DNA from 2 places in the Pseudorhizobium marinum genome. Region 2 is predicted to be linked to the other one. Evidence: riboswitches for the same ligand, from Rfam matches in the RefSeq annotation. Region 2 holds a riboswitch; the other holds the start of a gene.
The links. A riboswitch is a leader RNA that binds a small molecule or an ion and turns the genes downstream of it on or off. The one in region 2 is predicted to bind cobalamin.

Region 1: linked by a shared signal. The riboswitch ahead of EO99_RS0123770 (DUF1636 family protein) and the one ahead of EO99_RS0124560 (ABC transporter substrate-binding protein) in region 2 are both predicted to bind cobalamin.

The regions. Positions count from the first base shown of each region.
Region 1 is NZ_JMQK01000032.1:13,978-17,720, forward strand. It holds gene cobO (cob(I)yrinic acid a,c-diamide adenosyltransferase) at 1-286, opposite strand, end outside; gene EO99_RS0123760 (CbtA family protein) at 283-1,020, opposite strand; gene EO99_RS0123765 (CbtB domain-containing protein) at 1,032-1,208, opposite strand; cobalamin riboswitch at 1,245-1,436, opposite strand; cobalamin riboswitch at 1,495-1,701, shown strand; gene EO99_RS0123770 (DUF1636 family protein) at 1,803-2,198, shown strand; gene cobW (cobalamin biosynthesis protein CobW) at 2,195-3,232, shown strand; gene cobN (cobaltochelatase subunit CobN) at 3,247-3,743, shown strand, end outside.
Region 2 is NZ_JMQK01000039.1:10,523-14,265, reverse strand. It holds gene clpB (ATP-dependent chaperone ClpB) at 1-768, opposite strand, end outside; cobalamin riboswitch at 1,346-1,574, shown strand; gene EO99_RS0124560 (ABC transporter substrate-binding protein) at 1,734-2,750, shown strand; gene EO99_RS0124555 (FecCD family ABC transporter permease) at 2,747-3,743, shown strand, end outside.

The DNA of each region.
Region 1 (3,743 bases), on a different contig from region 2:
CCATGGTGTGCCAGACGACGCGATCGCCGAAGACGGCGAGCGCCGGCTGCTCGCCGGTCGACCAGCCGCCCTTGATGAACTGCACGATCCCGACGCGGCGGTTATGCCCAAGCATGCGCAGCGCCAGCCCAAAGGCTGCCGTCGACTTGCCCTTGCCGGAGCCGGTGTGGACCATGAGAAGACCCTTTTCGACGGTCTTCTCGGCCACCTCCGCATCCTGCACCGCCTTGCGGTTGGCCATCTTGGCGCGGTGGCGCTCCTCGGCCTGATCGGTAATATCCTTCACCGGACAGGCTCTGCAGTGCCAGTCGAATAGACCTCTTCGCCGCCGCGAAGCCTTGCCCGGACCAAACCGGACACAGCACCAAGCAGCGCCCAGAAGACGAGGCTGGTGGCAAGCACCGCGGCCACGAAGCGGGCATGCAGCTCCGCCGGCACCGCCGTCTCGTAGCTTGCCGGATGCGGCGCGCCGAGAATATGCGGCAAGACAAGCAGGACGACCGCAACGACGGCGAGAACCGGGGTGCGGGTATAGGCGAGGAGACCGAGCGCGACGGCCGTGCAGCCGGCGGTCGCGACCCACCACAGCTGCCGCGCACCGAGTTCTGCGGCCGGCATGCCGGGAAGCTCGGGCGGCAGGCCGAGGCCGGGCGCCAGGCTGAAGGCGAGGAAGCCGGCAAGGCCGAACATCAGGCCGCCGCGCCAGTCCTTCAGACCGCCCAGCGCTTCGGCGGCGGTCACGAGAAGGAGGGCAAAGCCGATCCCGGCCAGCATGTTGGCGGCAGCGGTATAGAGGAAGCGCTCGGCGCCGTCGGCCGGCATCCAGGCTTCGGCATCATCGTGATGGTCCGCGGGAGCGGCCGCGTCATGGGAATGACCCGCTTCGGCACCGGCACCCTCGAAGGTTTCGGCCTGGACAATCAGCGGAACGGTGGCAAAGCTCTGCATCACGGTGAGCATGAGCCCGGACAACAGTCCGGCGATCACCGCCGCGAGGACGATGTTGCGAAACAACGACATGTCAGAATTCCTCAGTGGCAGGGAAACGCGAGCGAATGGCGCGAGTCGTGCGCCGCGTTGTGCACGACTTCCATGTGGGAGAAGCCGACGAAGCCGACGAAGAAGAGGCCGAGCATCGCTGTCATGCTGAGGGGGATGATCTTGGAGGCGGAAATGCCGATTGCGCCGGCTGCCGTCTTGGTCGTCATTATGTCTGTCCTTTCACCCTCCACCCGAGGGCATTCGTTTTCACATGGCCGCCGGCAGGTCTCCTGGCTCGCGGATCAGACGCTCTCTCCCGCCTTCCCGGATCGCTCCAGTGGCATGATGGGATCAAGCTCTCCGCTCACAGTTGCGGGGGCAGCCGCGGAGTTGACGAACCCGTCTCACCGCATTCCCTCTGGTCCCTTTCGGGCACCGACGACGGGTCACTATAACCCAAAAGCTCCGAGCGGCAATCGTCTTTGCGACGCATTGACACGAACCGGCGACCGGGCTTACTGAAAGCCTGACGGTTCTTTTCCGGCAACGGAGAAGACGAAAAGGGAATGCGGTGCGATCCGGCAACGGGTCAATGCCGCGGCTGCCCCCGCAACTGTAAGCGGAGAGCTTCTGCCAAAAAGCCACTGGGGTGATCCCGGGAAGGTGGGCAGCAAGCGACGACCCGCGAGCCAGGAGACCTGCCGTCGCCATGTCTATGCTTTTCCGGGCGGGGTGCTCCGGAGGAAGCCCTGGATCACCAAGGCGAGGCTGCCAGCGGCAGTCCGTCGCGCGCCCCATATCGATCGAGTTGGAACGCGGCCTTGAGTGACGACCCCGCCATCAGAGACACCGACGTCACGATCTTCGTGTGCACAAACTGCCGCTGCGCGACCGATTCCGAACTGCGCCCCGGCGTGGCGCTGATCGAGGCGCTGCGCGACGCGACGGCCGACCTGCCGCTCGCCGTCAAGCCCGTCACCTGCCTTGCCAACTGCCAGAAGAGCCCGAGTGCGGCCTTTTCCCATCGCAGCGGCTGGTCCTATGTCTTCGGCCATCTCGCGCTGGAGAACGTGCCCGACATCGTCACCGGCGCCATGATGCTGGCCGAGGACGAGCGCGGCTTCCTGCCCCTGCGCGGACGTCCGACCTGCCTTCGCGGCAACGGCATGTCCGCCCGCATTCCCCCCTTCAACCACCACGAGGACATGCCCACATGAGCGTCACCTTCGACCGCATCCCCTGCACCGTCGTCACAGGCTTCCTGGGCGCCGGCAAGACGACGCTGATCCGCAACCTCATCGAGAATCTCGACGGCAAGCGGCTGGCGATCATCGTCAACGAGTTCGGCGATGTCGGCATCGACGGCGAGGTCCTGAAGGGCTGCGGCATCGAGAGCTGCCCGGACGACAACATCATCGAGCTCGCCAACGGCTGCATCTGCTGCACCGTCGCCGACGACTTTGTGCCCGCGATCGACCAGATCCTGGCACGCGAGCCGCGCGTCGACCACATCCTGATCGAGACCTCGGGTCTGGCGCTGCCCAAGCCCCTCGTGCAGGCCTTCCAGTGGCCCGCCGTCAAGGCGCGGGTCACGGTTGATGCCGTCATTGCGGTGGTCGACGGCCTCGCGCTTGCCGAAGGCCGGGTGGCCCACGACCATGCGGCCCTGGAGGCGCAGCGCCTGTCCGACGACAGCATCGACCACGACGATCCGGTCGAGGAAGTGTTCGACGACCAGATCGCCTGCGCCGACATGATCGTGCTGACCAAGACCGACCTCATCGACGCCGACGGCCTGGCGCTCGCCAGGGAACGGATTTCGGCCCATCTGCCGCGGGCGGTAAAGATCATCGCTGCGGCGAACGGCCAGGTCGACCCGGCCGTGTTGATCGGGCTCGGCCTTGCGGTCGAGGACGATATCGAGAACCGCAAGACCCATCACGACGACGAGCTCGACCACGACCACGACGATTTCGACAGCTTCGTCATCGACCTGCCGGCCGTCAGCGATGCCGACGAACTGGCGCAGCGGATTTCCGCCACGGCCGAAGCCGAGAACGTGCTGCGCATAAAGGGCTTCGTGGACGTCGCGAACAAGCCGATGCGCCTGCAGGTCCAGGCGGTAGGGTCGCGCGTCAACCACTACTTCGACCGTGCCTGGGCACCCGGCGAGACCCGCCAGAGCCGCCTTGTCGTGATTGGGGAAAAGGGACTTGATCGCGACGCGATAGAAAGGATGCTGGCCGCTTAAGGCTCTGCAACGGCATGCATATTCTGGCCACCACATCGTCGTCTCTCGACGACCTCATCGAGCCGGTCGACCTGAACCAGGCGCCGGCTGATGTGGTGGTTTTGTCCTTTTCCGGCAGCGATCTGAACGGCATCGCCGCCGGCTGGCCGATAGACGGTACTCTCTCCCTGGCGACGGCCAACCTCAGCGACCTCCGGCATCCGATGTCGGTGGACCTCTGGCTGGAGAAGACGGCCTCGCAGGCGAAGCTGATCCTGGTGCGGATCCTCGGCGGCTACGACCGCTGGCAGTATGGCGCCGAGGAACTGGCGCGCATGGCACGCTCCAAAGGGATCAGGCTCGTCATGCTGCCCGGCGAATGCAGCGTCCGGGACGATCGCCTTGCCGCGGCTTCGACGGTCGACGAACCGGAACTCCTGGCCATCCTGACTTGCCTGCGCGAAGGCGGGCCGCAGAACATGCGCCTGCTGGCGTCACGACTTGCCGCTCTCGTGCGCGGCGAACAGCTGGA
Region 2 (3,743 bases):
GAACTCGCCGCGGTACTTCGCACCGGCGATCAGCGAGCCCATGTCGAGCGCCATCAGCCGCTTGTCCTTCAGGCTCTCCGGCACGTCGCCGTTGACGATGCGCAGCGCCAGGCCTTCGGCAATCGCCGTCTTGCCGACGCCGGGCTCGCCGATCAGCACCGGATTGTTCTTGGTGCGGCGCGACAGCACCTGGATCGTCCGGCGGATCTCGTCGTCACGGCCGATCACCGGATCGAGCCGGCCCTCGCGGGCTTCTGCCGTCAGATCGCGGGCATATTTCTTCAGCGCGTCGAAACCCTGCTCGGCATTGGCGCTGTCGGCCGTGCGGCCCTTGCGCAGGTCGTTGATCGCCTGGTTGAGGGCGTTCGCCGTCAGCCCGGCCTTCTTCAGCGTCGCCGCCGTCGAAGCGCTGCTTTCGATCGTCAGCGCCAGGAGAAGCCGCTCGACGGTAACGAAGCTGTCGCCCGCCTTCTTGGCCGCCTCTTCGGCGGTGGAAAAGACTTTTGCGAGCGGCTGCGACAGATAGATCTGTCCCTCGCCGCCGGACACCTTGGGCAGTTTGGCAAGTGCAGCGTCATTGGCGATGCGAGCGGCCTTGGCGTCCCCGCCGGCGCGCGCAATCAGTGCCGCGGCCATGCCCTGGTCGTCGTCGAGCAGCACCTTCAGCACATGCTCCGGCGTGAACTGCTGGTGACCGTCCGACAGCGCCTTGCTCTGGGCCGACTGCAGGAAGCCGCGCACCCGTTCCGAGTATTTTTCGATGTTCATGTCAAACCTCCACGGATCGTTCCGCCCTTCATACGGCACGGATCGATGATTGAGATTGAGCTCCCTCAAAAGGCGAGCCCGTCTGCCGTAAAAAATTCCGGCGTCGATGCAGATATGGGAGCCGATTTTAAGGATTTAAAGAGCCGTTACAGGGATCTGCGGCCGCTGCCGCAAGCACCGCCGAAGCAGCCGTCAGCGGAGCGGCGATCGCCGGAGTTCACGCCGGGACAGGCTGCCGGGGCGGATGGTAAGTCCCCAGATCATCCGGGGTGACAATCCGGCAATGCTGCGCCACTCAGCCTTGATGAAGATGCTCCGTCGCATGATCGGAGATCGGGCTTCGGTCAGTGCCATGGCAGCCTGTCGCTGACCGTCATGCTGGCGCTCGACTGGGCCTGTTCGCGCGTCAGGGCAAGGCGGAGGGCCTTCAGTCGAGACGGCATCTGGACAACCCGCGATCGGCCGGCTATAAGTAACGTTATTACATAACTTATGGAGACTTCCTGATGAAGGATCATCCCTGTTCCCGACAGGCCTGCGAGCCGCCGCTGCCGACCTTGACGTCACGTCGGCTTGGCGTTTAGCTGGCCCCGATGGTTCCCCGACGGTGACTCGAAGGGGATTAATAGGGAACACGGTGAGGCCTCCCGCAAGGGTGCCGAGACCGTGGCTGCCCCCGCAACTGTGAGCGGATTGCCACTCATCCTCGGGCGTCGCAAGGCGCCATGCCACTGGGTTATCCCGGGAAGGCAGATGAAGGGCGCATATCCGTGAGCCAGGAGACCTGCCATCGAACACCACTCAGTCAGCCGGGCGGGGATGCCCGGCAAGGGAACAGATATGACCGACCTGCACCTTTGCCCCACGGCACCCCTCCGTCTCGACCGGTTTCCCGCCGGCGGCCACGCCGCCGATGCCGTCTGAACCCACGGCATTTGCCGCCTTTCCTCTGATCGAGATAGTTCATGCACAAGCTTGTTGCCAGCCTCACGCTTTCGCTTGGCCTGATCGGCCTTGCCACGCCGGTCCTCGCCGCCACCTCCTATCCCTTGACGATCGCCAACTGCGGCCGCGAGATCACCTTCGACAAGGCGCCTTCGCGGATCGTCTCGATCGGTCAGGGGATGACCGAAATCCTCTTGTCCCTTGATCTGGCCGAAAAGATCGCCGGAACCTCCGTCTGGGTCGGCCCGGTACTGCCGCAATATGCGGAGATCAATCGCGGCATCCAACGGCTTGCCGACAATGATCCGAGCTTTGAATCCGTCGTCGGGCGGGAGCCGGATCTGGTCGCGGCCGAATTCGAATGGCACGTCGGCGCGCAGGGCTCGGTCGGCAAGCGCGAGCAGTTTGCGCAACTGGGCATCGACACCTATGTCGCGCCCGCCGACTGCGTCGCCAAGATCAATACCAACGGCGGCGATGGCGTTCGCGGACAACTCTTCACCATGGATCTGGTCTACCAGCAGATTGCCGAGCTCGCCGAGATCTTCGACGTGACGGAACGCGGCGACGCCCTGATTGCCGATCTGAAGCAGCGGGAAGCCGCAGCCAGGGCCTCGGTCGCCGGCGCCTCCGGCAAGAACCTGCCCGTCGTCTTCTGGTTCTCCAGCAAGGAAGTCGACGGCGACGCCTTCATTGCCGGCAGGAACGGGGCGCCCGCCTATATCCTCGGGACGCTGGGTGCCGGCAATGTCGTCGACACGCAGGAAGAATGGCCGCTCGTCGGCTGGGAGACCATCGCGGACGCAAATCCCGCCGTCATCGTCATCGCCACCATGGATCGCCGCCGCTATGCCGCCGACGATCCGCAGGTGAAGATCGATTTCCTGGAGAACGATCCCGTCACCCGGGAGCTCGACGCCGTGAGGAACCGGCGCTTCGTCCTGATGGACGCGCAGGCGATGAACCCCACCATCCGCACGATCGACGGCATCGAGATCCTTGCGAACGGCATCAAGACCTTCGGTCTTTCCCCGTGAGTCTGGCCTTTCCCGCGCGTTCGCCGCGGTGGGCGCTTGTTGCGCTTGCCGCGGTCGGCCTCCTGCTTCTTGCCCTGATGGTGAGCCTCGCCGTGTCGATCGGCGAGATCGCCATTCCGCTCGCCACCACCGCAAAGGCCGTCGCCAACCGGCTCTTTGCCGCCGACTTCGAACTCAGCCGCATCCACCAGGGCATCATCTGGGACTATCGCCTCAGCCGCGCGCTGGTCGCCGCCAGCGCCGGCGCCTCGCTGGCGCTCTGCGGCGCGGTGCTGCAGGCGCTGCTGCGCAATCCCCTGGCCGAACCCTATGTGCTCGGCATCTCCGCCGGCGCCTCCACCGGCGCCGTCTGCGTTACTATCCTCGGGTTCGGCTATGGCGTGCTCAGCCTCTCCGGCGGCGCCTTCATCGGTGCGGCCATCGCCTTCCTGCTGGTCGGCATCCTGGCGGCGGGCGTCGGCGGCACCAGCGAGCGCGTCATTCTCTGCGGCGTTGCCGGATCGCAGCTCTTCAGTGCCCTGACCTCCTATATCGTCACCACCTCCGCCAATGCCGAACAGGCCCGCGGCGTGCTGTTCTGGCTGCTCGGATCGCTGAGCGGCGTGCGCTGGCCGGATGTCTATCTTTCGGCGCCCGTGGCGCTCGTCGGCCTTGTCGTCTGCCTGGCGCATGTGCGCGCGCTCGACGCCTTCGCCTTCGGCAAGGATGCCGCCGCCGCACTCGGCATCTCCGTCCGGCGGGTGCAGGTCGTGCTGCTCGGCACCACCGCCGCCATGACGGCCTGCGTCGTCAGCATGGTCGGATCGATCGGCTTCGTCGGCCTCGTCGTCCCCCATGCGGCCCGCTTCCTGGTCGGCCCCGGCCATGCGCGCCTGCTGCCGGCAGCCGCTCTCTTCGGCGCCATCTTCATGGTCGCGGCCGACATCATCTCGCGCATCATCATCCCGCAGCAGATCCTGCCGATCGGTGTCGTGACGGCGCTCTTCGGCGCCC